Regions from separate parts of the Streptomyces glaucus genome, predicted to be linked through region 1. Evidence: riboswitches for the same ligand, from Rfam matches in the RefSeq annotation. Region 1 holds a riboswitch; the other holds the start of a gene.
The links. Region 1 has a riboswitch for cyclic di-AMP ahead of ABD363_RS11745 (M23 family metallopeptidase). Riboswitches for the same ligand answer to the same signal wherever they lie in the genome.
Positions count from the first base shown of each region.

Region 2: another riboswitch for cyclic di-AMP. It lies ahead of ABD363_RS02175 (transglycosylase SLT domain-containing protein); the one in region 1 lies ahead of ABD363_RS11745 (M23 family metallopeptidase).

Region 1 covers NZ_BAAATK010000012.1:98,424-112,913, reverse strand. The annotation lists gene ABD363_RS11730 (DNA gyrase/topoisomerase IV subunit A) at 1-347, opposite strand, end outside; gene ABD363_RS11735 (M16 family metallopeptidase) at 612-1,973, shown strand; gene ABD363_RS11740 (M16 family metallopeptidase) at 1,970-3,358, shown strand; cyclic di-AMP (ydaO/yuaA leader) riboswitch at 3,548-3,747, shown strand; gene ABD363_RS11745 (M23 family metallopeptidase) at 3,761-4,513, shown strand; gene ABD363_RS11750 (GntR family transcriptional regulator) at 4,784-5,479, shown strand; gene ABD363_RS11755 (HPr family phosphocarrier protein) at 5,682-5,963, opposite strand; gene ABD363_RS11760 (bifunctional acetate--CoA ligase family protein/GNAT family N-acetyltransferase) at 6,140-8,980, shown strand; gene ABD363_RS11765 (DUF5998 family protein) at 9,076-9,663, shown strand; gene ABD363_RS11770 (alkaline phosphatase family protein) at 9,663-10,907, shown strand; gene ABD363_RS11775 (thymidine kinase) at 10,952-11,602, shown strand; gene ABD363_RS11780 (PhzF family phenazine biosynthesis protein) at 11,627-12,502, opposite strand; gene ABD363_RS11785 (DUF397 domain-containing protein) at 12,755-12,970, opposite strand; gene ABD363_RS11790 (helix-turn-helix domain-containing protein) at 12,967-13,902, opposite strand; gene ABD363_RS11795 (ATP-binding protein) at 14,054-14,490, shown strand, end outside.
Region 2 covers NZ_BAAATK010000002.1:140,170-154,659, forward strand. The annotation lists gene ABD363_RS02145 (tetratricopeptide repeat protein) at 1-350, opposite strand, end outside; gene ABD363_RS02150 (flavodoxin family protein) at 710-1,294, shown strand; gene ABD363_RS02155 (ABC transporter permease) at 1,299-2,189, opposite strand; gene ABD363_RS02160 (ABC transporter ATP-binding protein) at 2,176-3,150, opposite strand; gene ABD363_RS02165 (LolA family protein) at 3,184-4,401, opposite strand; gene ABD363_RS02170 (polyprenyl synthetase family protein) at 4,668-5,678, opposite strand; cyclic di-AMP (ydaO/yuaA leader) riboswitch at 6,253-6,415, shown strand; gene ABD363_RS02175 (transglycosylase SLT domain-containing protein) at 6,418-6,903, shown strand; gene ABD363_RS02180 (HAD family hydrolase) at 6,922-7,734, opposite strand; gene ABD363_RS02185 (GNAT family N-acetyltransferase) at 8,019-9,083, shown strand; gene ABD363_RS02190 (glycosyltransferase family 2 protein) at 9,187-10,425, shown strand; gene ABD363_RS02195 (polysaccharide deacetylase family protein) at 10,716-11,471, shown strand; gene ABD363_RS02200 (glycosyl hydrolase) at 11,484-12,524, opposite strand; gene ABD363_RS02205 (hypothetical protein) at 12,656-13,171, opposite strand; gene ABD363_RS02210 (glycosyltransferase) at 13,168-14,490, opposite strand, start outside.

The DNA.
Region 1 (14,490 bases):
CCGTCGACCAGCGGGACGCGCATGGAGAAGGGCTGGGCCATGCGCACCAGGGCGTCGTAGATCGACGCGTCGCCGTGCGGGTGCAGCTTGCCCATGACCTCGCCGACCACGCGGGCGCACTTCACATAGCCGCGGTCGGGGCGCAGGCCCATCTCGTTCATCTGGTAGACGATGCGGCGGTGCACCGGTTTGAGGCCGTCGCGGGCGTCCGGCAGGGCCCGGGAGTAGATCACCGAGTACGCGTACTCAAGGAAGGAGCCCTGCATCTCGTCGACGACGTCGATGTCGAGGATCTTCTCCTCGTACGAGTCGTCGGGCGGTGGGGTCTTCGTGCTACGGCGGGCCATCGCTGCCGGCTCCTTGCTGAAGCGTGAACGGTGTCTGACGCGGACCATTGTGGACCGCGGCACTGACAGCGCGGGACCAGGACCCGGGGTGGGCGCCCGGCCCGGCGCTGCCCGCAGGCTACGCCCTCGCGCCGGATCGCCCCGTTCTCGCTCTCGGCGTACGGCGGCCGGGAACTTCACCGGCGGCCCGCACGCTTGCATACAGTGGCAGGACGGCAGGAAAGGCGCGGTCTCAGCCACCGCATCGCGATCGAAGGGACGTACATGCCCATGGGTCACACGGCCACAGCCCAGGCAGGCTCCGGGGGCCTGACAGCGACCGAGCACCGCCTGGCCAACGGCCTGCGCGTGGTGCTCTCCGAGGACCACCTGACCCCGGTCGCGGCGGTGTGCCTCTGGTACGACGTGGGCTCGCGCCACGAGGTCGAGGGACGCACCGGCCTGGCTCACCTTTTCGAGCACCTCATGTTCCAGGGGTCCGCCCAGGTCAAGGGCAACGGCCACTTCGAACTCGTCCAGGGCGCGGGCGGTTCGCTGAACGGCACCACCAGCTTCGAGCGGACCAACTACTTCGAGACCATGCCCGCCCACCAGCTGGAGCTCGCCCTCTGGCTGGAGGCCGACCGCATGGGCTCGCTGCTGGCCGCGCTGGACGAGGAGTCCATGGAGAACCAGCGGGACGTCGTCAAGAACGAGCGCCGCCAGCGCTACGACAACGTCCCCTACGGCACGGCCTTCGAGCGGCTGACCGCCCTGGCCTACCCGGAGGGCCACCCCTACCACCACACCCCGATCGGCTCGATGGCCGACCTGGACGCGGCGACCCTGGAGGACGCCCGCCGGTTCTTCCGCACGTACTACGCGCCGAACAACGCGGTGCTGTCGGTCGTCGGCGACATCGACCCCGAGCAGACGCTCGCCTGGGTCGAGAAGTACTTCGGCTCCATCCCGGCCCACGACGGCAAGCCGGAGCCCCGGGACGGCTCGCTGCCCGACATCATCGGCCGGCAGCTGCGCGAGGTCGTCGAGGAGGAGGTCCCGGCGCGCGCCCTGATGGCGGCCTACCGCCTGCCGCACGACGGCACGCGCGCGTGCGACGCGGCCGACCTGGCGCTCACCGTCCTGGGCGGCGGCGAGTCCTCCCGCCTGTACAACCGGCTCGTCCGGCGCGACCGCACGGCGGTGGCGGCCGGGTTCGGCCTGCTGCGGCTGGCCGGTGCGCCCTCGATGGGCTGGCTGGACGTGAAGACGTCCGGTGACGTCGAGGTGCCCGTCATCGAGGCCGCCGTCGACGAGGAGCTCGCCCGGTTCGCCGAGGAGGGCCCCACGGCCGAGGAGATGGAGCGCGCCCAGGCCCAGCTGGAGCGCGAGTGGCTGGACCGGCTCGGCACGGTCGCGGGCCGCGCCGACGAGCTGTGCCGGTACGCGGTCCTCTTCGGCGACCCCCAGCTCGCCCTGACCGCCGTCCAGCGCGTGCTGGAGGTGACGGCGGAGGAGGTGCAGGAGGTGGCCAAGGCCCGCCTGCGCCCCGACAACCGCGCGGTGCTCGTCTACGAGCCGGTCGCCACCGAGGCCGGGGAAGCGGACGCCGCGGCCACCGACGACAACGAGGAGACGGCGAAGTGACCGAGCTCGCCACGATGGAGTTCCACCCCCGGCCCGAGGGAGGCGAGCCCAGGCCCTGGGCGTTCCCGGCCCCCACGCGCGGGACGCTCGGCAACGGCCTGACGGTCCTGCGCTGCCACCGCCCCGGCCAGCAGGTCGTCGCCGTCGAGGTCCTCCTCGACGCCCCCCTGGACGCCGAGCCGGCCGGCCTCGACGGCGTCGCCACGATCATGGCGCGGGCCTTCGCCGAGGGCACCGACAAGCACTCCGCCGAGGAGTTCGCCGCCGAGCTGGAGCGCTGCGGCGCCACCCTCGACACGCACGCCGACCACCCCGGCGTACGCCTGAGCCTGGAGGTGCCGGCCTCCCGCCTGGCCAAGGCGCTCGGGCTGATCGCCGACGCCCTCAGGTCGCCCGCGTTCGCGGACGGCGAGGTGGAGCGGCTGGTGCGCAACCGGCTCGACGAGATCCCGCACGAGCTGGCCAACCCCGCCCGCCGGGCCGCCAAGGAGCTCTCCAGGGAGCTGTTCCCGGCGAGTTCGCGCATGTCGCGCCCGCGCCAGGGCACCGAGGAGACGGTCGCGAACATCGACTCCGCGGCCGTCCGCGCCTTCTACGAGAAGCACGTCCGCCCCGCCACGGCCACCGCCGTGGTCGTCGGCGACCTCACCGGCATCGACCTCGACGCGCTGCTCGGCGACACGCTCGGCGCGTGGACCGGCTCCCCGGCCGAGCCGCGGCCCGTGCCCCCGGTGATCGCCGACGACACCGGCCGGGTGGTCGTCGTGGACCGCCCCGGCGCCGTCCAGACGCAGCTGCTGATCGGCCGCACCGGCCCGGACCGGCACGACGGCGTGTGGCCCGCGCAGGTGCTCGGCACGTACTGCCTCGGCGGCACCCTCACCTCCCGCCTGGACCGCGTCCTGCGCGAGGAGAAGGGCTACACCTACGGCGTGCGGGCGTTCGGGCAGGTCCTCAGGTCCTCCCCGGAGGGCACCGGCGCCGCGATGCTCGCCATCAGCGGCTCCGTGGACACCCCGAACACCGGCCCCGCCCTGCGGGACCTGTGGACGGTGCTGCGCACGCTCGCCGAGGAGGGGCTCACCGACGCCGAGCGCGACGTCGCCGTGCAGAACCTGGTGGGCGTGGCGCCGCTGAAGTACGAGACCGCGGCGGCCGTCGCCGCCACCCTGGCCGACCAGGTCGAGCAGCACCTGCCCGACGACTACCAGGCCACGCTGTACCGCCGGCTCGCCGAGACCGGCACCGTGGAGGCCACCGCGGCGGTCGTGAACGCCTTCCCGGTGGACCGCCTGGTGACCGTCCTCGTCGGTGACGCGGCGCAGATCAAGGAGCCGGTGGAGGCCCTCGGCATCGGTGAGGTCACCGTGGTGTCCGCCGAGTAGCGGCACGCGCGCGGGAGCCCTGGCGACGGATACGTCACCAGGGCTCCCTTATGCCCGGATTGGGGTGGAGGTTGCCTGTCCGGCCTGTGGGATGCGCTACAAAACCCGTGTCGTGTTTGGGGTTTGCGGACCGGCGCGCTTAACGTCTTCCGGGCTGTCCGTCAGGCAGTGCGCCGCACCCGCGGCAGCGGGCAGCCATCGCCGAATCCCCGTACGGCGCGAGCCGGGGGAGCCGGGGACCCACCCTCCTCCCGCCGCCTCCGCGGCTGGAGGGGACCAGCAGTCCCCCCGGGGTGAATCGGGCGCCCGCGCGAGCGCGAGGGGGCCCGTAGGAGACCTTCCTGCTCCGAACCCGTCAGCTAACCCGGCAGGCGAGAGGGAAGGAAAGGACCAGCACACTTCATGGCGTTCACCCGCGCCACCGGGAAGCACCGCCGTTCCGGCCGGACGCACCGCACCACCGCCCGCGCGGCGGGCGTCGCGGCCCTCACCACCACCGGTGTCATCGGCGCCGCCGCGGCCCCCGCCCTCGCCGCCGAGCAGACCGGCCTCACCCCCGTCCTCGCCCTCGGGGAGTCCTTGGCCGACCAGATCGAGGCCCAGGCCGCCGCCCAGAAGCAGGCCGCCGAGGAGGCCGCCGCCGAGCAGCGGGCCGCCCGGATCGCGCGCAAGGAGGCGGCCGAGGCGGCGAAGAAGGCGCGCGAGGCCAAGGAGCGCGCCGCCCGCGAGGCCGAGCGCAAGCGCCTGAACACCTACGTGCCGCCCATCGCCGGCTCCTACGTCTCCACCGGCTACCGGGCCGGCGGCGCCGTCTGGTCCTCCGGCACCCACACCGGCGTCGACTTCCACGCGGCCGGCGGCACCCCCGTCCAGGCGGTCGGCGCCGGCACCGTCGTCGAGGCCGGCTGGGGCGGCGCGTACGGCAACCAGGTCGTGATCAGGATGCACGACGGCACGTACACCCAGTACGGCCACCTGTCGTCCATCGGCGTCTCGGTGGGCCAGGCGGTGCTCCCGGGCCAGCGGATCGGCCTGTCCGGCGCGACCGGCAACGTCACCGGGCCGCACCTGCACTTCGAGGCCCGCACGGCCGCCGGGTACGGCTCCGACATCGACCCGGTCGCCTACCTCCGCTCGCACGGCGTGGACCTCTGACGCCGTACGCCCCGCGCACGGGGTCCGGCCCCGCACGCCCCGCCCGCGGGGCCCGGCGCCGCACGCTCTCGTGAACGTCCGACGGCGGACGGTCGCGTTTCCCGAGGCCCCGGCTCCCCGAGCCGGGGCTTTCGGCGTTCCGCACGGCCGGATGTCCAAAAAATATCCATGATTTCCGGGCCGCCGTCGGAAATTCCGGCTCATTGCAATAGAGTCACGGAACACGCGTCCATCGTCGGCGTTTCACGGGGATTAAGGCGGAGGTCGGTCATGCGTATTCCGGCGCACTCGGTGTGCACGGCCATCCGGGACGACATCGTCGCGGGTGTCCACGAGCGCGGCAGCCGCCTCACCGAGGAACTCCTCGCGCGCCGCTACGGCGTCTCGCGCGTCCCCGTGCGCGAGGCCCTGCGCACCCTGGAGGCCGAGGGCTTCGTGGTGACCCGGCGGCACGCGGGCGCGTGCGTCGCGGAACCCACCGAGCAGGAGGCCGCCGACCTGCTGGAGATGCGCGGGCTCCTGGAGCCGCTCGGCGCCTTCCGGGCCGCCCAGCGGCGCACCGAGGCCCATCTGAAGGTGTTGCGCGGCCTGGTCAGGATCGGCCAGGAGCGCGCCCGCCGGGGCGGCGGCGAGGACCTGCGCTCCCTGGGCGGCTGGTTCCACGAGACGCTCGCCCAGGCCTCCGGCAGCCCCGCCCTGACCGCGACGCTGACCCAGCTGCGCCATAAGATCGCCTGGATGTACACCGTGCAGGCGCCCGCCGGACCCGTGGAGACCTGGGCGGAGCACGGGGCGATCGTGGACGCCGTGGCGCGCGGCGACGGCGAACGCGCGCGGGCGCTGACGGCGCTGCACAACGAGCGCGCGGCCGCCGCGCACCGGCTGCGGTTCGCCCCGGGCGCGGACCGTCCGGAGCGTGTGAGGAACTCGCAACCTCCCGTAAACATGCCGAGCCTGCGGCATTAACAAGGAGGCCGTATACAAAGAGCAGGAAATTCCCGGGGGGATTGTTCCTGCTGCCCGGAAATGAAAAACCCGAAGGGCTTGCCCGGTAATTCGGACGAGCCCTTCGGGGGTGCGGGACGGCGTCCCGGAATCGACGGCGTCCCCGCCGCCGGCCGGAAATCCGGCCGTGCGCGGCCGGCCTCGCGAAAGCCGCGCAGGGGCGTCAGACGGTCTCGGGGAGCTCCTCCAGGCCCTCGGAGACCAGCTTCGCCAGCCGGTCCAGGGCGGTGTCGGCGCCCTCGGCGTCCGACGCGAGGACGATCTCCTCGCCGCCCTGGGCGCCCAGGCTCAGGACGGCCAGCATGGAGGCCGCGTTGACGGGGGTGCCGCCTGCCTTGGCGATCGTCACCGGGACGCCTGCGGCCGTGGCGGCCCGGACGAAGATGGAGGCGGGGCGGGCGTGGAGGCCCTCGGCCCAGCCGACGTTGACGCGGCGCTCAGCCATGTGTTGCTGCCCTTCGGTGTTCAGGGTTGTCTAGACCAGTTTCCCATATCGTGAAGCATGCCCGGAGGAACGCGCGTCCCTCCGGGGCGGCGGCCGGGCCGCGGCCTCGGCCCGGACCTCCGTCCCCCACAGCCTGCCCCGCGCCGTCGCCGGACGCGAGCCTTACGCTGGGGCCCATGCAGACCTCGCCGGACCGGCACGAGTACCCCGCCCACTGGGAGGCCGACGTGGTGCTGCGCGACGGCGGCACCGCGCGCATCCGCCCCATCACCGTCGACGACGCGGACCGGCTGGTCAGCTTCTACGAGCAGGTGTCGGACGAGTCGAAGTACTACCGCTTCTTCGCGCCCTACCCCCGCCTGTCCGCCAAGGACGTCCACCGCTTCACGCACCACGACTTCGTGGACCGGGTGGGACTCGCGGCCACGGTCGGCGGCGAGTTCATCGCCACCGTACGCTACGACCGGATCGGCGCCGGCGGCGCGGCCGTGCCGGCCCACCCGTCCGCGGCCGGCCCCGCCCCGTCCGAGACGGCCGAGGTCGCCTTCCTGGTCCAGGACGCCCACCAGGGCCGCGGCGTCGCCTCCGCCCTCCTCGAACACATCGCCGCCGTCGCCCGGGAGCGCGGCATCCGCCGCTTCGCCGCCGAGGTGCTGCCCGCCAACACCAGGATGATCAAGGTGTTCACGGACGCCGGGTACACCCAGAAGCGCAGCTTCGAGGACGGCGTCGTCCGCCTGGAGCTCGACCTCGAACCGACCGGCCGCTCGCTGGCCGTGCAGTACGCGCGCGAGCAGCGCGCCGAGGCGCGGTCCGTGCAGCGGCTGCTGGCGCCGGGCTCGGTCGCCGTCGTCGGGGCCGGCCGCACACCCGGCGGCGTGGGCCGCAGCATCCTCGGCAACATCCGGGACGCCGGTTTCACCGGCCGGCTGTACGCCGTCAACCGGGCCTTCCCCGAGGAGTGGAAGGAGCTCGACGGGGTGCCCGCCCACCGCTCGGTGCGGGACATCGACGGGCCCGTCGACCTCGCGGTGGTCGCCGTCCCGGCCGAGCACGTCCCCGCGGTCGTCGCCGAGTGCGGCGAGCACGGCGTGCAGGGCCTCGTCGTGGTCTCCGCCGGGTACGCCGAGAGCGGTCCCGAGGGGCGCGAGCGCCAGCGCGCCCTGGTGCGGCACGCGCGCGCGTACGGCATGCGGATCATCGGGCCCAACGCCTTCGGGATCATCAACACCTCCCCGCGGGTGCGGCTCAACGCCTCCCTCGCCCCCGAGACGCCGCGCCCCGGACGCATCGGGCTGTTCGCCCAGTCCGGTGCCATCGGCGTCGCCCTGCTGTCCCGGCTGCACCGGCGCGGGGGAGGGGTCACCGGCGTCACCGGCGTGTCGACCTTCGTCTCGTCCGGCAACCGGGCCGACGTGTCCGGCAACGACGTCCTCCAGTACTGGTACGACGACCCGGACACCGACGTCGTGCTGATGTACCTGGAGTCCATCGGCAACCCGCGCAAGTTCACCCGCCTCGCGCGGCGCACGGCGGCGGCGAAGCCGCTGGTCGTCGTCCAGGGGGCGCGCCACGGCACCGCCCCCCAGGGCCACACCGTACGGGCGACGCGGCTGCCGCACGCCACCGTCTCCGCGCTGCTGCGGCAGGCCGGGGTGATCCGGGTGGACACCATCACCGAACTGGTGGACGCGGGCCTGCTGCTCGCCCGCCAGCCCCTGCCCGCCGGACCCCGGGTGGCGATCCTCGGCAACTCCGAGTCCCTCGGGCTGCTCACCTACGACGCCTGCCTCGCCGAGGGCCTGCGCCCCCACCCGCCGCTGGACCTGACCACGGCGGCCTCGGCGGCGGACTTCCGCGCGGCCCTCGCCCGCGCGCTCGCCGACGACACCTGCGACGCGGTGGTCGTGACCGCGATCCCCGCGGTGAGGGAGGACCCGGCCCAGGACGCGGCGCTGGCGGAGGCCCTGCGGTCGGCCGCCGCCGCGGTCCCCGCCAAGCCGGTCCTGGTCGTGCACGTGGAGCTCGGCGGGCTCGCCGAGGCCCTGTCGGCCGCCGCGAGCACCGCGCCCCAGCCCGCGCCCGGCACCCCGCCCGGCCACCCGCTCCGGCCCGGGGAGCGGCCGCCCGCCGCGGTACGGGCCCCCGAGGGCGCCCACCTCATCCCCGCCTACCCCGCCGCCGAACGCGCCGTCCGCGCCCTCGCCGAAGCCGTCAAGTACGCCCAGTGGCGCCGCGAGGCCGCCGACCCCGGCAAGGTGCCCGAGTACGACGACATCGACGAGAAGGGGGCCGCGGCGCTGATCGGCGGACTCCTCGCGCGCGGGCAGGGCCTCACGCTTGGCACGGAGGAGACCTGCGAACTGCTCGCCCGGTACGGCGTCCACGTCCACCGCGCCCTGCCCGCCCCCACCCCCGACGACGCCGCGGCCGCCGCCCGCGCCCTCGGCTACCCCGTGGCCCTCAAGGCCACCGCCCCGCACCTGCGGCACCGCGCCGACCTCGGCGGCGTCCGCCTGGACCTGGCCGACGAGGAACAACTGCGGCGTTCGTACGCCGAGTTGACCGATCTGTTCGGCAGGCCGCAGGAGGTGCGGCCGGTGGTGCAGAGGATGGCGCCGCGCGGCGTCGACACCGTGGTGCGGGCCGTCATCGACCCGGCGGCCGGGGCGGTGCTCTCCTTCGGGCTGGCCGGGGCCGCCTCGCAGCTGCTCGGGGACACGGCGCACCGGCTGATCCCGGTCACGGACCGGGACGCGGCCGCGCTGGTCCGCTCGATCCGGACGGCGCCGCTGCTGTTCGGCTGGCGCGGTTCGGCCCCCGTGGACACGCCCGCCCTGGAGGAACTGCTGCTGCGCGTGTCCCGGCTGGTCGACGACCACCCCGAGGTCGTCGCGGTCACCCTGGAGCCGGTCGTGGTCGCCCCGCAGGGCCTGAGCGTGCTCGGCGCCTCCGTGCGCCTGGCCCCGCCGCCCGCCCGCGACGACCTCGGCCCGCGCACGCTCCCGGCGTACTGAGCCGCTCCACGGGGACGGCCGCGTGCGGGCGGCCCCGCGCGGGGGCGACCGTGACCGGTGCCTCGCAGTCGGTGCGCCCCCGTAGGATGGACGGCATGGCCAAGACCAGTACGACGACCCAGGAGCTGCGTGCGGCGATCGAGCGCAGCGGCTACTACCCGGCCCTCGTGGCCGAGGCGGTGGAGACCGCCGTGGGCGGCGAGCCCATCCGGTCGTACCTGGTCCACCAGGAGACGACGTTCGACCAGAACGAGGTGCGGCGGCACGTGACGGTGCTGGTCCTCACCGACCACCGCTTCATCGTCAGCCACACCGACGAGCAGGCCGCGGACGACACCTCCCCGACGCCGTACGCGACGACGTCCACCGAGTCCGTGAAGCTCGGCCGGATCTCCTCCATCGTCGTCAGCCGCGTGGTCGCCAACCCGGAGCAGTACCGGCCGGGCACGCTGCCGCGCGAGGTGGTGCTGACCATCGGCTGGGGCGCCGTCTCCCGCATCGATCTGGAACCGGCCGCCTGCGGCGACCCCAACTGCGAGGCCGACCACGGCTACACGGGCAGCTCCACGGCCGACGACCTCAGCCTGCGCGTCAGCGAGGCCGGGGACGGCCCGGAGACCGTGCGCCAGGCCCTCGCCTTCGCCCAGGCGCTCTCCGAGGCGACCGCGGACAGCGCGCGCTGATGTCCCACCCGTCCTCTCCCCCCGCCGCCCACGACCGGGGCCGCTCCGTGCCCGCCCCCGCGGATCCCGCCTGGGACCACCCGGAACCGCTCCCCGTCGACTCCGCGCCCCGCCCCGAGTACGGCACCGGCTCGCTCGCCGATCTGCTGCCCACGCTCGCCGCCGGCATGGGCGTCCCCGGCACGACCGCCGCGATCCCGGAGCTGACCCCCGTCGACCGCGCCTGCGTCTTCCTGATCGACGGCCTCGGCTGGGAGCAGCTGCGGGCACATCCCGAGGACGCCCCCTTCATGACGTCCCTGCTGGCCACCTCGCGCGGCGGCACCGGACGTCCGCTCACCGCCGGCTACCCGGCCACCACCGCGACCTCCCTCGCCTCCGTCGGCACCGGCCTGCCGCCCGGCGCGCACGGCCTGCCCGGCTACACCGTGCGGGACCCGGCCACCGGCGAGCTGATGAACCAGCTGCGCTGGCAGCCGTGGACGGAGCCGAGCGCCTGGCAGCCCCACCCCACGGTCTTCCAGCTCGCGCAGCGCGCCGGGGTGCACGCCGCCCAGGTCACCTCCCCGGCGTTCGAGAACACCCCGCTGACCAAGGTCGCGCTCAGCGGCGGGACGTTCCTCGGGCGGCTGTCCGGCGAGGACCGCGTGGACCTCGCGGCCGAGCAACTGGCCGCCGCCGACCGTTCCCTGGTCTACACGTACTACGCCGAGGTCGACGGCGCCGGCCACCGCTTCGGCGTGGACTCCGACGCCTGGCGCGGCCAGCTCGGCCACGTCGACCGGCTGGTCCAGCGCCTGGCCGAGCAACTGCCGCCGCGCAGCGCGCTCTACGTCACCGCCGACCACGGCATGATCGACGTGCCCTTCGACGAGCAGCACCGCATCGACTTCGACGAGGACTGGGAGCTGCGCGCCGGGGTCGCCCTGCTGGGCGGCGAGGGGCGCGCGCGGCACGTCTACGCGCTGCCGGGCGCCGAGAACGACGTCCTGACCTGCTGGCGCGAGGTGCTCGGCGAGCAGTTCTGGGTGGCCTCGCGGGACGAGGCGATCGCGGCGGGCTGGTTCGGCCCCTCCGTCGACGAGCGGGTGTACGGCCGGATCGGCGACGTGGTCGCCGCCGCGCGGGACGACGTGCTGATCATCGCGTCGGAGCGGGAGCCGAAGGAGTCGGCGATGACCGGCAACCACGGCTCGATGACCCCTGCCGAGCAGCTGGTCCCCCTGCTCGAAGTACGCCCCTGACCCCGTCCCCCTGCCGTCCGCTGCCGAAAGGTGCTCATCCCCCCATGCCCGAGCTGGTGTTCTTCTCCGGAACGATGGACTGCGGGAAGTCGACGCTGGCTCTCCAGATCGAGCACAACCGTTCGGCGCGCGGCCTGACGGGCATGATCTTCACGCGGAACGACCGCGCGGGCGAGGGCAAGCTCTCCTCCCGCCTCGGCCTGGTCACCGACGCGGTGGAGGTCGAGGACGACACGGACCTGTACGCGTATCTCGTCGACCACCTCTCGCAGGGCGGGCGTGCGGACTACGTGATCGCGGACGAGGCGCAGTTCCTGACGCCGGAGCAGATCGACCAGCTCGCGCGCGTGGTCGACGACCTGGAACTCGACGTCTACGCCTTCGGCATCACCACCGACTTCCGCTCCAAGCTGTTCCCCGGCTCCCAGCGGCTGGTCGAACTGGCCGACCGGGTCGAGGTCCTGCAGGTCGAGGCGCTGTGCTGGTGCGGCGCCCGCGCCACGCACAACGCCCGCACGATAGGCGGCGTCATGGTCGTCGAGGGCGCCCAGGTGGTCGTCGGCGACGTCAACCAGTCCGCGGACGAGGTCGGTTACGAGGTGCTGTGCCGGCGGCACCACCGGCGCCGCATGACGGCGGCGACGGCCCGCGCCGCGGCGCTGTCCCCGGACGTCCTGCCCGTGGCTCCGGCCTGACCCCGCTCGGGCGGCGGCCGCCGCTCAGCCGATGCGGGTTCCCGCGCCGCCGACGCGGACGCGCGGGTCGCCCGCGCGCAGCGTCACCGTGAGTTCGCCGGGGCGGCCCAGGTCCTCACCCTGGTGCAGGGTGAGGACGGCGTCCTCGGGGACCAGGCCGAACTCGCGGGCGTACGCGCCGAACGCGGCGGCCGCCGCGCCGGTCGCCGGGTCCTCGACCACGCCGCCGACGGGGAACGGGTCACGGACGTGGAAGACGGTGGCCGACTCCCGCCACACCAGCTGGACCGTGGTCAGGTCCAGTCGGTGCATCAGGGCTTCGAGGCGCGCGAAGTCGTACGCGAGATCCGCGAGCCGGGCGCGCGTCGCCGCCGCGAGGACGAGATGGCGGGCGCCGGCGAACGCGATGCGCGGCGGGAAGGCCGGATCGAGGTCGGCGGCCGGCCAGCCGAGCGCGGCGAGCGCCTCGTCGAGGTCGGCGCCGGCGATCTCCTCGATGTGCGGCTCGACGCTGGTGAGCGTGGCCCGGAGCGTCCCGCCCTCTTCGGTCACCTCCACCGGCACGGTGCCGGCGCGGGTCGCGAACACCAGCTCCCCGGGGCCGATCCGCTCGGCGAGCGCGACGGCGGTCGCGACCGTGGCGTGCCCGCAGAACGGCACCTCGGCCTTGGGACTGAAGTAGCGGATGCCGTACGCCCGCCCCTCCCGGCCGTCGAGGCCCTCCGGGGGCGCGGTCAGGAACGCGGACTCCGAGTACCCGAGGCCGGCGGCGATGGCCAGCATGTCACCGTCGTCCAGGCCGGTGGCGTCCAGGACGACACCGGCGGGGTTCCCGCCGGCGGGGTCACCGGAGAAGGCGGTGTAGCGCAGCACCTCGGGCCGCGGCGCGTTCGTCGTCATGCTCGCGGCAACGCGGGGTGAACCCACGCCTATTCCCGGACACGGGCGGAGACGGAAACGGGCGCCCGCGACGGGCCGGCGCGGCGGCCCGCTCCAGTCGCCGAAGGCGAACTCGTCGCCGCCCGGGCGCAGTTCGTCCCCGGTCCGGAGGGATTCGCCGCGGCGGGGGACCACGGCGCCGTCACCGGCCACGGCACGGCCCGCTCGCCCATGGGCGACGAGGTCCTCGCGGCTCCCGCGACCGTACGAGCGTCAGACGCACCGCTCCGACGAGGCCAGCCCGACGAACCCCGCCCACGCCGCACGCGACACCGTGACGACGGGCCCGGCGGCGGCCTTGGAGTCACGGACATGCACAGCAGCCGAACCGGCTGCGACCTCCACACATTGACCGCCCTCGGTTCCGCTGTAGCTGCTCTTGAACCAGACGAGGCCGGATGCGGCGGTCGAGGACTCGGCGTCGTTCATAGCGCCCCCAGCAACTCTTCGACGAACTTCATCGACTCTCGCGGACTGAGAGCCTGTGATCGGATGATCCCATAGCGTGCGGCTGCGAGAACCGTCTGTTCTGGGTCGGTCTCAAGAGCACTGGTCGCGTGCGTCTCGGTGTAGACGAACTTCTTGCCGTCTTTCCGGGTGACGACCGTGAACGGCCCGTTCACGCCTGCGTTCTCCTCACACTCGGTCGGCATGACCTGGATCTCGACGTTCTGCTTCTGGCCGATGAGGAGAATGAACTCCAGTTGTCCCCGCAGCACTTCCGTGCCGCCGTACCGATGCCGCAGCACCGCCTCATCCATCACGAAGCTCAACAGTGGGGCAGGCCGCCGGTCGAAGATGTCCTGCCGGGCCAGCCGAGCAGTTACCCGCTGCTCGACCGTTTCCGGGTTCAGGGGCGGACGCCGCATCGCGAGCAGCGCTCTCATGTACTCCTCGGTCTGGAGCAGCCCGTTGACGACGTGGGTGTCGTACATGAGCAGCTCAAGACATTCCTTCTCCAGAGCCGCCATCCCCTGGAAGAACACCGGATACTGGGCCCGCTCCACCTGCTCCTTCCACAGGCACAGCAACCCGCCCGCCCCCAGCACCTCGTCGGCCCGCTCGATCGTCCTCGGTGACGGAATCCGCCGCCCCTGCTCGAACGACGCGATCGTGGACGCCGAGTACCCGAGCCGCCGCCCGAACTCCTCGCGCTCCAGCCCCTCCCGCAGCCGCAGCGTCTTCATGGTCTGCCCGAACGCGACGACGACCCCTTTCCCCGCCTCGTCCTCCGGCCGCCGCCCGGCTCCGTCGCCGTGGTCCCAGCCGTCCCCGAGGCTCACGAACGCTCCCGCTCCGCCGTCGCCGCGCTCCCCGGGAACCGCCTCGGCCCCCGCCACCGCGTCCTCGCGCTCCGTCATGACCAACCACCGCCTCTCCTCGCTCAACGCCCCCGCGAGGGACGCCGTCACGGCACGCGGCTCGTACTCGCGCGGACGGTGCGCGTACAACCGCCCCCTGTCACCGCGTCACCGCTGGTGACGCTGCGCGACCGACGGGAGCGTGAGGGGCATGACGACGAAACCCGCCGATCCCGTCGGCGCCACCCGGCCCGCCGCCTCCAGTGCCCCCTCGAAGGCGCCCTTGCCGCCGGACCTCACCTTCGAGATGCGCTTCACCTCCACGCCCCGCGGAGCGCGCCTCGCCCGCCGCCTCGCCGCCGTCCGCCTGGACGCGGGGGGCGTCCCGTACGGCACCGACCCGCACGACGCGATCGTGCTGATCGTCGCCGAGCTCACCTCGAACGCCGTGCGCCACGGGCACGTCCCCGGCCGGGATTTCCTCCTCCGCCTGCACGCCGCCCCCGACGGCCGCACCGTACGCGTCGAGGTCACCGACACCCGTGCCGAACGCCACCCCCGCCGCCCCGCCGCCCCCGAGGACGCCGCCGGCCCCGAGGAGGCCGGCCGCGGGCTGCTCCTCGTGTCGCGGCTCGCGGCCCGCTGGGA
Region 2 (14,490 bases), on a different contig from region 1:
CTGGAGCCGTCCGTGTCCACCTGGAGGGGGACGACGTAGCCGATGCGTTCGTCGTGGACCGTGGCGAGGACGGGGCGGCCGGCGGCGAGGGCGATGCGGTGCAGGCGGTCCAGGACGGCGTGGTGGATCTCCTGGCCGGGGGCCGCGGCGACCGGGACGCCGTCGATCGAGGCACCCGCCGGCGGGCCGCCCGGATCCGGCCCGGCGGCCGGGTTCGCGGCCGCGCCCGCACCCGGCCCGGTCGTCGGGCCGGCGGCCGGGCCGATGGCCGGGACGTGGACCTGGATCGGGGGGGCCGAGCGCCCGGCACGCTGTTGTTCCCGCTTGTCGTCGCGGCTGGGTCGAGACATCGGCTTCCGCTCCCGCACCGTTCAAGAGCCTGTCGTGATACCTGCTGTCGAGTCTCTCCGCTCGCTCACGGTTCTCACGTCACCGCGGTGTCACAGGCTCGTCCCAGAGCCCCGTCCCGCCGTGGCGGCAGAGAGTACCGTGCGGCTCCGCGGATGACGAGGGAGGGGAGCGTGCATGCGACAAGGACCGGGGATCTGGACACGCGGCCGGTGACCCCGCCGGAACCGGGGCGGGCCGCCGGGCCGCGGCGTTTCTCCCGGGTCGGCGCGCACGGCGGCGCCGGCCCATGGACATATGGATGCGCGCGCATATAATGTATGTGCATATTGTGGCGTGCGCCGACCACCCGGGAGATCCCATGAACCGCCGCTTCCTCTTCCTGCTGGGCAGCAGCCGCGCCGACGGCAACACGGAGCTGCTCGCCCGCCGGGCCGCCGAACAGCTGCCGGGCGACGTCGAGCAGGAGTGGATCAGCCTCACCGAACACCCGCTGCCCGAGTTCGAGGACCTGCGCCACGACAGCGACCACGTACGGCCCACGCAGGGCGCCGCGGCCCTGCTGCTCGACGCCACCCTCGCCGCGACGGACGTCGTCATCGCCTCGCCGCTGTACTGGTACTCCGTGTCCGCTCCCGTCAAGCGCTACCTGGACCACTGGGCCGGCTGGCTGCGCACCCCCGGCGTCGACTTCAAGGCGACCATGGCCGGGCGCACCCTGTGGGGCGTCACCGCGCTCGCGCACCAGGAGCTGGTGGTGGCCGACCCGCTGATCGGCACCCTGCGCAACTCGGCCGCGTACCTGGGCATGCGGTTCGGCGGGGTCCTGCTCGGCAACGGCAGCAAGCCCGGCGACGTCCTGAGGGACACCGAGGCGCTGGCGCACGCCAAGACGTTCTTCGCGCGGGAGGCGCCGCTCGCCCGCTTCCCGTACGACACCGAGTGAGCGGCTAGGCGGTGACGTCCCTCGTCGTGAACCGCGCCCAGGCCGCCGAGCCGAACACCGCCGCGTACAGGACCTGGAGGCCGAGATTGCGCACGATGTCGTCCCAGTGGACCGGATCGCGCATCAGGTCGGCGAAGGACAGCCAGTAGTGGGAGAACAAGTACGGCTGGACGGCGTGGAGCTGCGGTATCTGGTCGACGATCTGGACGGTGATCAGCAGGCCGACCGTGGTCGCCATCGCCGCGATGCCGCTGCCCGTCAGCGTCGAGACGAACAGGCCGAGGGCCGCGACGCCGGTCAGTGACGCGGCGACGACCAGGGCGATCAGAAGCGCCCTTCCCAGGCCCTCGGCGAGGCCGATGCGCGTGCCGGAGATGGTCGTCGGGTCGCCGAGCGGGAACAGCAGCGCGCCGACCGCGAGGGCGCAGACCGTGACCACGAGGGTGGCGACCAGGCAGAAGACGATGACGGAGGCGTACTTGGTGAGCAGCAGGCGGGTGCGGCCGGCGGGGGCGACCAGCAGGTAGCGGAGCGTGCCCGCGCCGGCCTCGCCCGCGATCGCGTCGCCCGCGACGACGCCGATCGCCATCGGCAGGAAGAACGGGAGGGTCGCGGCCAGCGCGGTGAAGACCAGGAACAGGCCATTGTTGGTGACCTGCGCGAGGAACGCCGGGCCCCCGCCGCCCGCCGGCGAGCCGTCGCCCGTCTCGATCCTGACGGCGACGCCGATCAGGACCGGCACGGCGGCCAGCACGCCCAGCAGGGCGAGGGTGCGCCAACGCCGGAACGTGGTGAGCAGTTCGCTGCGGAACAGGCCGAGCGTCCACGAGGGGCCGGGCCGGACGGCGGCTCCGGCCCGCGACGCCCCGGCCCGCGACGGCTCAGCCCGCGACATCGAACCCCTCCCCCGTCAGCGCCACGAACGCGTCCTCCAGCGAGACCCGTTCCGTCCCGAAGCCGCGCACCCGGACCCCGGCCGCCACCAGCGCGGCGTTCACCTCGGCGAGGTCGCGGTCCGGCGGTTCGCCGGTGACCCGGTCCTCGGCGACGACGACGTCCCCGGCCCCCTGCTCCTTCAGCACCCGGGCCGCCTCCCCCGTGTCCGGCGTGGTCACCACCAGCCGGCCGCGCGTCCCCGCCGCCAGGTCGGCGACCGCGCCCTGGGCGATCAGGCGGCCCTGCGCCATCACCGCGGCGTGTGTGCACACCTGCTCGATCTCGTCGAGGAGGTGGGAGGAGAGGAAGACGGTCGTGCCGTCCGAGGCCAACTCCCGGACCAGCGTGCGGATCTCGCGCATGCCCTGCGGGTCGAGACCGTTGGTCGGCTCGTCCAGCACCAGCAGGCGGCGGGGCCTCAGCAGCGCCGCGGCGAGGCCGAGGCGCTGCTTCATGCCGAGCGAGTAGGCCTTCGCCTTCTTGCCGGCGGCGGACGTGAGGCCCACCCGGTCCAGGGCGGCGGCGACCCGCGCGCGCCGGGTGCGCGGGTCGGCGGTCGGGTCGGCGGCGTCGTACCGCAGGAGGTTGTCGCGGCCGGAGAGGAAGCCGTACGGGGCCGGGCCCTCGATCAGGGCGCCGACCTGGGGCAGGACGGCGCGGGCGGCGCGCGGCATGGGCCGGCCCAGCACGCGGGCCGTGCCCGAGGTCGGCTCGATCAGGCCCATCAGCATGCGGATGGTGGTGGTCTTGCCGGAGCCGTTGGGGCCGAGGAAGCCGAAGACGCTGCCCGCCGGGACGGTCAGGTCGAGCCCGTCGACGGCGAGCTGTCCGCCGCGGTAGCGCTTGGTGAGCGCGCGGGTGGCGATGACGGCGTCATCCGCGCGCCGCCGGTCCGGCTCCGTGACGGACGGCTCGCCCATCGGCTCCCTCGTTCCCTGCGACTCGTCGGGGGCTCACTTCCCGGCGTCGGCGGCCTTCACCAGAGCGTCCGCGGTGACCGTGCCGACGTAGACCTTGCCGTCCTCGGTGATCAGGGCGTTGACCAGGCGGGTGGAGAGGACCGTGCCCGTGCCGAACTCTCCGGTCACCCGGTCGCCGAGCGAGTTCAGGAAGCCGTCGAGGTCGCCGCCGGCGCCGGCGGCGGGCAGGCCCCGGCCGCCCGTGTCGAAGACGGCCACCGAGTTCCAGCCCTCGCCGAGGACCTGGAGGCCGTCGAGTTCCTTCGCGAGGTCGGCCTCGGACTTCCGCCCGCTCCCGGACGTCCGCTCGCGCTCGGGCGCCTTCGCCGCCTCGTCCGCCTCGGTGACCTTCGCGCCCTCGGGCGGGGTGAAGTCGAAGGCCGACGCGGCGGGTGCGGCGAAGTCGACCCGGGTGAAGCCCGCGTCCACGACGGCGGCGCCGCCGTCGGCCGGGGTCAGCGTGAACTTCAGCGGCGTCCCGGTCTCGGCGTCCACGGCCACGCTGATCGCGCCGATCGTGGAGCCGGGCCGCTTCGGCTCGACGAGCAGCTTGTACGCGTCCCGGCCGGCGACCCGCACGGTGCCGTCCACGGTCACGGACGTGGTGGCGTCGACCGCCGCCAGGGCCTTCTCGGCGAAGTCCCGGGGCGTGGCGGGAACGCTCCTCTCCCGCTGCTCGCCCGCCCGGTCGGGCACGGTGCCGTGGTAGACCTCGTGGGAGGCGCTGTCGTAGGCCCAGACGTCGTCGCCGTTGTGGATCAGGCTGTACTCGGCGGCGTTCTCCAGCAGGGAGAGCCTCTGCCGGTCGGGGCCGTCGACGGCGACCCGCAGCGTGTGCGTGCCGGAGGCCAGCTCGGTGAGCCTGGCCGACGGGTCGGCGGAGGAGCCCTCGCCGTCCGCCCGCGGGGCGCCGGCGAGCAGTCCGCTCCCCAGTCCGCCGAGGTCCGGCAGCCCCAGGTCGGTGGTGATCTTCACGGTGCCGGACAGCTGCTCCACCTCCGACTCGGCCACCTTCTGGACGAGCTGCTCGGCGGTGATCTCCGGGAGGTCGGGGTCGCCGGAGTCGGCGATCGCGGGGACGAGCCCGATCGTCGCGGCCGCCACCCCCATCACCGCGACCGGTACCACGTACCGTGCGGCCCTGCGCCGGCCGGAACGCCCGTCCTCGGCCTCCCCGGCGGTCGTGCTGTCGTCGGATTCGTACGGTGCCATGTGTGCCCTCCGTCGTCGGCGGCGGCCGGACCACTCCCGTTCGTCCACCCGTGGCCGCCATTCTCACCCGAATCGGTGAGGAGTGGTGATGTCCGTGGTGTCCATCCGACCAAATCGGCCACGCGGAATCGTCAGACCCGGGAGTCAACTCCCCGTACGCCTGCGGTATGACACGGGAGGGCTCACGCCTCCCCCGACCCGTAGGGGTCGCGCGGGAGGACGCCGCCGGGCGGGGGCGGGTGCCGGGAGGTGTTCCGCGGGGCGGTTCAGCCCGCCCGGTGGACCACCGCGTCGCACAGTTCGGTCAGCGCCGTCTTCGCGTCGCACTCCGGCAGCGGCGCCAGCGCCGCGCGCGCCTCCTCGGCGTAGCGCACGGTGTCCCGGCGCGCCTGCTCCAGCGCCGGGTGGGCGCGCAGCAGCGTCAGGGCCTCGGCGTGCCGCGCGTCGTCGGTCAGGTCGGAGTCGAGCAGCTCGCACAGCGCGACGTCCTCGGCCCGCCCCAGCCGGGCCGCCCGCTCCCGCAGCCGCAGCACCGGCAGGGTGGGGATGCCCTCGCGCAGGTCCGTGCCCGGCGTCTTGCCCGACTCGTGCGAGTCGGAGGCGATGTCCAGTACGTCGTCCGCGAGCTGGAAGGCGACGCCGAGCCGCTCGCCGTACTGGGTGAGCACGTCCACGACCGTGTCGTCGGCGCCGGACATCATCGCGCCGAACCGGCAGGAGACCGCCACCAGCGATCCCGTCTTGCCGCCCAGCACGTCCAGGTAGTGCTCGACCGGGTCCCGTCCGTCCCGTGGTCCCGCCGTCTCCAGGATCTGCCCGGTCACCAGGCGCTCGAACGCCTCCGCCTGCACCCGCACCGCCTCCGGGCCGAGGTCGGCCAGGATGTGCGAGGCCCGGGCGAAGAGGAAGTCGCCGGTGAGGACCGCCACCGAGTTGCCCCAGCGGGTGTTCGCGCTGGGCACCCCGCGCCGCACCGCGGCCTCGTCCATCACGTCGTCGTGGTACAGCGTGGCGAGGTGGGTCAGCTCCACGACCACGGCCGACGGCACGACGCCGGGCGCGTACGGGTCCCCGAACTGCGCCGCGAGCATCACCAGCAGCGGCCGGAACCGCTTCCCGCCCGCCCGCACCAGATGCTGGGCGGCCTCGGTGATGAAGGGCACCGCGCTCTTGGTTGCCTCGAGCAACCCTTCCTCGACAGCCGCCAATCCGGCCTGGACATCGGCTTCCAGAGCCTGGTCCCGCACGCTCAGCCCGAACGGCCCGACGACGGTCACGAGGGGTCTCCTGTCTGCTGGTGTCTGCTGGCGATTACACGGTTTGTCGATAGGTCGCTGCCCTCACTCAAGTCAGCGTATCCGGTCACGTTTCGATCACCGATAGGGCCCACGGTTACAGCCCGGGCGATACGGGACCAGGACCGTCATGTTTTTGATCGGTTCATATGAGCGGACATGGAACGACATGGCGTGACCATCCTCACTCCGCGCGCGGCGAACGCGCCCGCCGCCGCCGGCGGCGCACCCGGTCCCCTCCCCGCGTCTCCGCGCCCGGCCCCACGACCGGCCCCTTACGGGCGAGTTGGCCATATTGCCCGTTTTGCCGGTCTTTTCGGTCTCCGTGAGTTGGCTCACGCCCCGGCGCGCCGCGCCGCCCGCCCCGCCTCCTCCCCACCTCCCCGGCCCCGCAAGCGAGTTGCCCCTCGGCGCCCGCGAAGGATCAAGCACCCAAAACACCCCAGAACAAGGTCAACAGGAGCGTTCCGCGAATCCCGCACTTGTTCCGGACATGTGCTCTCGCATACGTTCCCGGCCTGTCGGGCGGACGCCGAATCCTGCCGCCGTCCGCGCCACCCACGACGAACTCACTCGCACGGCAGGAGCGGGGGACCCAGGTAAGCCGCCGTACCGGACGCACCGGTGCGGCTCGGGGTGAAGCCGTGCCCACGGGGCACGACCGGGCACCTCCCGCCCGAACCCGACAGCTCACCTCGCAGGCGTAGGAGAGGAACCGACCATGCCTGCACGCGGCCACCGCCGTACCGCCCGCCTCGCCCGCACGCTCGCCCTCGCCGGCACGGGCGCCGCCGTACTCGCCCTTCCGCTCGTCGGCGCGGCCAGCGCGTCCGCGGCCACCACGGCCGCCACGACGACCGCCGCCACCACCACGGCCACGGCCTACCCGGACAACCTCGACGGCTGGATCCGGGAGGCGCTCGACATCATGGCGCAGAACGGGATCCCCGGCACGTACGACGGCATCCACCGCAACATCATGCGCGAGTCGTCCGGCAACCCGAACGCCGTCAACCTGTGGGACTCCAACGCCGCCGCGGGCACCCCGTCCAAGGGCCTGCTCCAGGTCATCGACCCGACCTTCCAGGCGTACCACGTGGCCGGCACGTCGTGGGACCCGTACGACCCGGTCGCGAACATCACCGCCGCCTGCAACTACGCGGCCCAGCGCTACGGCTCGATCGACAACGTCGCCGGGGCCTACTAGGCCCGCCGAGCCCTCCCTCTAGGCCGCGCCGAACAGCCGCTCGAGGACGACGGCGACGCCGTCGTCCTCGTTCGACCGTGTGATCTCGTCGGCCACCGCCTTGAGGGCGGGATGGGCGTTGGCCATCGCGACGCCGTGGGCCGCCCAGCCGAACATGGGGATGTCGTTGGGCATGTCCCCGAAGGCGATCGTCCGCCGCGGGCCGAGCCCCAGGTGCTCGGCGGCCAGCGCCAGGCCGGTCGCCTTGGTGACGCCGAGCGGCTGCAGCTCGACGGTCCCGGGCCCCGACATGGTGACCGTGGCGAGGGAGCCGACCACCGCGCGGGCCGTCGCCGCCAGTTCGTCGTCGGACAGCTCGGCATGGCGCAGCAGCACCTTGCTGATGGGCGCGCACCACAGGTCGTCGCGCCGTTCGACCCGCACCGCGGGCAGGGTCGGGTGCGGCATCCGGTAGCCGGGCTCGATCAGCGTGAGCCCGTCGACACCGTCCTGGTCGACCGCGGCGTACACCTGCCCCACCTCGGCCTCGATCTTGCCGAGCGCGGTCTCGGCCAGCTCCCGGTCCAGGGTGACCGACCACAGCAGACGGTGCGCGCCGGCGTCGTACACCTGCGCGCCCTGCCCGCACACCGCGAGCCCCCCGCAGCCGAGGTCGTCCAGGAGCGGCCGCACCCTCGGCGCCGGGCGTCCCGTCACCACGAGGTGCTGCGCACCGGCCCGCGCCACCCGCGCGAGCGCGGCGCGCGACCGGTCGGAGAACGTGTCGTCGGCGCGCAGCAGCGTTCCGTCCAGGTCGGTGGCGACGAGTGAGAATGCGGTGAAGGGGGCCATGATCAGAGAATACGGACCGGGCGCCCCGCCGACGCGTCCGGAGCCGGACCGCCCCACGGACCCCGGCGCCCGCGGGGCGTCGGAGACCGCCGGGGAACACGGCGCACACGTGTCCGGAAGTCACCGCCTTCATCCCCCTTCACCGCCTACAGGTGGTTGTGGGCCTCTGCACCGGTTGGCAGCAGCATGGCCCGGTACCTACCGCCGGGGCGGCCCCGGGGGTACCTTCCTTGTGTCCGGGGGGACTTGATCGGGGGGTCAGGTTGAGCAGTGGACGCATTCGCGTGCTGGGGCCGGAGGAGCTCGGCGAGGGGGAGAAGGAGCGCTGGCGGGAGCTGCGCGCCGCGTCGGGCGCGCCGCGCAACCCGTTCATGGAACCGGAGTTCACCGAGGCCGTGAGCCGGGTCCGCCCGCACGCGCGCGTGGCGGTGGTCTACGAGGGCGGCGAGGCGGCCGGTTTCCTGCCCCACGAGCGCGGGCCGCTGGGCCAGGGGCGGGCCGTCGGACTCGGGGTGTCGGACTGTCAGGGCGCGGTGCTGCGCCCGGGCCTCGGCCTGGACGGCCGCGCCCTGCTGCGGGCCTGCGGACTGTCCAGCTACGCCTTCGACAACCTGGAGGCGGAGCAGCGGCTGTTCGTGCCGTACGCCGCCGAGGAGTTCACCACCTACGTCATCGACGTGGGGAAGGGGTACGAGACCTACGAGAACGCCCTGCGCACCCGGTCGCCGAAGTTCCTGAAGACCACGCTCGCCAAGGAACGCCGGCTCGGCCGCCAGGTCGGCGACGTGCGGTTCGTGTTCGACGAGCGGGACCCGGCCGCGCTGCGGGCGCTCGTCGAGTGGAAGTCCGCGCAGTACCGCAGGACCGGGCGCCGGGACCGGTTCGCGCGGGAGTGGATCACCCGGCTCGTGGGGCGGCTCGCCGAGACGCGGACCCCGCAGTGCACGGGCACGCTGTCGGTGCTGTACGCCGCCGGACAACCGGTCGCCGCGCACTTCGGGCTGCGCTCGGCGACGGTCCTGGCCTGCTGGTTCCCGGCGTACGACCCGCGGTTCGCCAGGTTCTCGCCCGGGCTGGTGCTGCATCTGCGGATGGCCGAGGCCGCGGCCGCCGAGGGCATCGACACGCTCGATCTGGGGCGCGGCGCGGCCGAGTACAAGGACGCGCTGAAGACCGGCGAGCTGCCCGTGTACGAGGGGATGGCGACGCGCCCGGGGGTGGGCGCGGCGCTGCACCGGCTCGGCCGCGAACCGGCGCGCCGGGTCCACGGCTTCGTACGCGGCCGGCCACGACTGGCCGCGCTGGCGGCCCGGACGCTGAAGGGCGCGGCCCGGCTGCGCCGGTCCTGACATCACGGGTGACGAAGGGGGAGGACGTATGTCCCGTATCGCACGGACACGACGGATCGCACGGACGCAGGAGGAGATCCGGCGGTTCCAGAGCATCGCACCGGTGCAGGTCGCCGAACTGGACCTCGACGGGGAGGGCCGCATCGCCCTCACACCGGGGCCGGGCAGCCCGCCGGTGACGTCCGGCCCGGTGTTCGCCCTGGTCAGGCGGGAAGGGCGGCCGGTGGGGACGCTGCTCGGGCAGGTGCCGCGGGGCGCGGAGCCGAGGGAGGCGCTGGCCGGGCCCGCCCGGCGCCTCGCGCGCGGGGCACGGCCCGCGGCGGCGCCCGGCGTGCCGCCGCGGGCCAGCGTCGTCGTCGCCACCCGGGAGCGCGCCGACCGGCTCGCGCGCGCCCTCGACTCGCTCCTCGCGCAGGACCACCCCGACTTCGAGATCGTCGTCGTCGACAACGCGCCGGTGACGCACGAGACGCGGGACCTGGTCGAGCGCAAGTACGGCGAGCGCGTCCGGTACGTGTGCGAACCGGTGCCCGGGCTCGCCGTCGCCCACAACCGGGGCGTCGCCGTCGCCCGCACCGAGGTCGTCGCCTTCACCGACGACGACGTCGTCGCCGACCCGCGCTGGCTCACCGAGCTGACCGCGCCCTTCGCCGCCGACCCGCGTCTGGGCTGCGCCACCGGGCTGATCCTGCCGGCCCGGCTGCGCACCCCGGCACAGGTGCTGCTGGAGAGCCACGGCGGCTTCGCGAAGGGCTTCACGCCGCGCACGTACGACCCGAAGAGCCCGCCGCCCGACGAGCCGCTGTTCCCCTTCACCGCCGGACGCTTCGGCTCCGGCGCGAACATGGCCTTCCGCACGGCGGTGCTGCGCGCCGTCGGCGGTTTCGACCCGGCCACCGGCGCGGGCACGCCCGCGCGGGGCGGCGACGACCTGTACGGCTTCGTCCGGGTCCTCGCCGCGGGGCACCGGCTGCACTACACCCCGCAGGCGCTGGTGTGGCACCACCACCGGGAGACCTGGCGGGACCTGGAGACCCAGGCGTACGGCTACGGCGCGGGCCTGACCGCGTACCTCACGGCGATCCTGGTGAACCGCCCGGCGCTGCTGCCGGCGTTCCTCGCGAAGCTGCCGGGCGGCCTCGCCCACGCCCGGGCCCTGACGGCGGCGCGGGACACGGACGGGACCGGGGGCGAGGCCGCGGCGCCGGGCGAGCACGACGCCCGCACGCACCCCTGGCCACGGCGGCTGTCGCGGCTGCAGCGCCGGGGGATGCTGTACGGGCCCCTCGGCTACGTACGGGCGCGGCGCGCCCAGCGCGCGGTGACGCCGGAGCCGGGATGAGGCCGACGGAGCGGGGCGGGGGCGCGATGGGCGGCAACGGCAGAGAACCGGCCGCGGGGGGCGGACGGCGGACAGGCGGCGACTGGGGCGCGGAGCCGGGGCGGGGCGGAGCGGGGCCCCGGGGGGCGGACGGCGGACAGGCCGCGCACGGGGCGGCGGACGGCGGGCAGGCGGCGCACGGGGCGGCGGACGCCGCGGGGAGCCGAGGCGCCGCGGGGAGCCGTGCGGACGCCCGGGCCCGTACCGGCGGGGACCGCGGCGCCATCCCCGTCTTCCTCTACCACGCCGTCATGGACGACCCGCCCTCCTGGATCGCCGAATTCACCGTCGGCCCGAGGGAGTTCGCCGCGCACCTCGACGCGATCGTCGACAGCGGCCGTACGCCCGTCACCATCAGCGCGGTCGCCGACCACCTGGCCGGGCGGGCCCCGCTGCCGCCCCGGCCCGTGCTGCTCACCTTCGACGACGGGTTCGCCGACCTGCCCGGCCCCACCGCCGAGGCGCTGGCCGGGCGCGGGCTGACCGCGACCGCCTACCTCACCACCGGCGCCCTCGTCCCCGGCGGCCCCTGCCTGCTGCCGCCCGCCCCGATGATGAGCCTGGACCACGCGGCGGAGCTGGAACGTCACGGCGTGGAGATCGGCAGCCACACCGTCACCCACGCCCAGCTGGACACCCTGCCCGCCAAGGACGTGGCGTACGAACTGCGCACGTCCCGGGCCGTGCTGGAGGACGTCCTCGGCCACCCGGTGCGCCACCTCGCCTACCCGCACGGCTACAACAGCCCGAAGGTGCGCGCCCTGGCCGCCCGCGCCGGGTACGAGACCGCGACCGCCGTGCGGCACGCGCTCAGTTCGGACCGCGACGAGCGCTACCGCATCGCCCGGCTGATCGTCCGCCGCAGCCACACGGTCGCCGACGTCGAGGCGTGGCTGGCGGGTGCGGGCGCCCGGATCGCCCCCTACCGCGACGGGCCGAGGACGATCGCGTGGCGCTGGTACCGGCGGGCCCGCGCGGCCGTGCGCGGACCGGAGTTCGCGGGCTAACCGCCGGCCGGGTCACTTCGGCGGCTGGTTCAGATACGGGTCGGCGACCGCCTCGCGCAGGCTGTCCCAGGCCGCGTCGTTCGCCAGCGCCAGGTCGCAGTGCGGCCCCGGGTCGCGGTAGTTCCACTGGAGCGCGGCCTTGACGCCCTCCAGGCGCTTCAGCACCCGGGGCACCTCGGCGTACCACCGGGCCTGCCGCTCGGGCCGGGAGTCGTCGGCCGCGGTGCCGAACTCGGAGAGCATCAGCGGCTTGTCGTCGGAGATGTTCGCGCGGATCCAGGCGTGCGTGTCGGTCTGGGTCTGCGCGAAGGTCAGCCAGTCGGCGTCGTGGCAGCGGTAGTAGTTGTACTGGTTGTAGCCGATCCAGTCGACGTACTCGTCGCCCGGGTACATCCGCTCGATCACGTCCGCGTGGTCCAGGTACCCGGTGGTGATCCAGGTCCACACGACGTTGTCGACGCCCAGTTCGCGGAACCGGTCGTGGATGTGCCGGTACGCCGCGACGAACTCGGCCGGGGTGCCGTTGTCCGGGGTGCGGGTGTCCATCTCCAGGTCGAAGGAGAGGAACACCTTCTTCCCGGTGCGCTGCCCGTACTCCTTGACGCGCCGGGCCTGCACGTCGATCACCGTCTCGTCCAGGTCGCCGGCGGCTATCCGCCGCCAGGTGGGCTGCTGCCGCTTCGTACCGCCCCACCACTTGCTCTCCCAGGACAGCAGCAGCATGTGGTCCCGGCCCACGCGCTGCTCCTCCTCGGTGAGGAGCTGGCCCTCCAGGCGGGCGCCCTCGGCCACGGACATGTCGTGGTACGTGTACACGATGTCGAGCTTCCGGCCCACGCGCCGCTCGTAGGCGCGGACCTTCTCCCCGAGGTCCGTCCGCTCGTGCGGCACGAAGGCGCCGAACCAGGCGCCGCAGGGCGGTTCGAGGAGCGCGGTGGGGCGGCACCGGCCGTCCCCGGAGGCGTCCGGCGGGTCCGGGGCGGGCCCGGAGGCGTCGCGCAGGACCGGCACGGCCAGCAGGGCCGCGCAGGCGACCGCGGCGGAGGCGATCATCAGCAGACGGCGCCGCCCCCGCGCCGGGAGACCGGCCGGGCGGGCGCCCGGGGCCGTGGACGGCTCCGGTGCCCGGTGCTGCCCGGTGGGAGCGGCCGTACGACTCGTACGCCGGAAGCGGCGGGCGAACCTCACGAAGCGGAACCCTTTCCTGTTGTCGGCGTTGTCGGCGTTGTCGGCGTCTCCGGTGTTCCCGGCGTCTCCGGCGCTCCTCGCGTCTCCTTCGGCGCCGTGCGCGGCGCCCGGGCCGCCGAGGAGGCGCGCAGGCGCGGGCAGAGCGCGGCGAGCGTGGTCAGCAGCGTCAGCGCCAGCAGCACGCGCCGTCCGCTGAACGCGTGCGCGGCGATCAGCACGGTCGCCACGATCAGCGCGGCGCTCACGCTGAGCAGGACGGCCAGCATCAGCCGTTCCAGCAGGTCGGAGCGGTGTTCGAAGGCGGGGTCCCGGCGCTCGACGGGCCCCTCGGCGGGCCGCGCCCGCAGCGCGGGCCCGCAGAGCCCGACCAGCGCCGCGCCCGGCCCGGCCGCCAGGAAGGCCACGACGGCCGCGCCGCGCGGCACCGAGGCATCGGGCAGGGCGAGCGCGGCGAGCGCCAGCCAGCCCCCGAGGGGGGGCAGCGCCCGCACGACGAGCTGCTGCGGTGTCATCGGCTCGCGCCCCCTTCCCCGTCCGCCGGTACCAGGGCGTAGAGCACGCCCGCGTCGTTCCGCGCCACCCGCTCGAAGCGCGGCGAGGCGGCGACGGACCTGCGGATGCGGTCCAACTGGGCTTCGTCGAGCTGGCCGTTCATCTCCGAGTTGGCCAACTGCCCCTGGGTGAGCAGGAAGTAGGCCCGGGCCGGCGGTTCGACGCCCGCCATGTCGCGGGCGAGGGTGGCGGCCGGGTTCCGGAGGATCTCGTCGACGTGGCGCCGGTCGTCGTCGAGGAACCAGTAGTGGTCGATCGTCCCGTACGAGTCGTACGCGAGGGGGTAGTTGCGGTTGGCGGCGACGACGAGGGAGCCCTCCGGCGCCTGCTCGAAGAGCCGGTGGACGAGGGCGACCTCCTGCGGCGGGAAGTAGTTGATGCGGTCCTTGCCCGCGTAGCTCGGCACGAACGCCCACGTCACGGCGAGCAGGGCGGGCAACGGCGCCCAGGTGCCGTACCGCCCCGCGAGGAGCCGCCGCCGGCGCCGCCCGGTGACGGGCCGCGGCCGTGCCCGCGCCTCCCGGGCGGCGGCGTCGGCGGCCAGGGTGCGGACCTTCGGCAGCAGCGCCGCGGCGGCGAGGAAGGCGGCGCCGGGCAGCATGAACAGCAGCACCCGGAAGATCATCTCGCTGCCGTAGCTGCTCGCCGCGAACATCGGCAGCGGAGCCGCCGTCACCAGCACCAGCGGCAGCGCCCGGTGGCGCAGCACCCGCTGGCGCACCACGCCCACCAGCGCCAGCAGCAGGACCGAGCCGGACAGCAGCCGGGCCGCCCAGGAGGTGGCGATCGCCCCGGTGCCGGTGGGGGTGGCGCCGTACCCCGTCTCGACGTTGGCGCCGATGTCGCCGACCGAGCGGATCATGTCCGGCATCGCGGCCGACAGGAAGGGCAGCGCGGCCGTGAGGCACCAGGCCAGGAAGATGACGACGACGGTGACCGGCGGGACCCAGCCGCGGTAGCGGCGGGTGAGGCACAGCGCGAGCAGCGAGACGATCAGCATGCCGGGCGTCAGCTGGTGGGAGATGACGATGGCCGTGACCAGCACGGTGAGCAGCGCGGTCCACACCGCCGTCCGCCGCCCGCCGGCGCGGCCGTAGCGGCGCAGGACGACGGCGAGCACACCGAGGTGCAGGGCGTAGGCCACGGACTGCGGGGAGAAGTAGTCCTGGCCGATCCAGTTGGCGACGTGGAACAGCCACACCGCCGTCCAGATCAGCCGCCGGTCCTCGGTGAAGGTGCGGTAGATCAGCAGCAGCGGAAGCAGCAGCAGCAGGCTGGA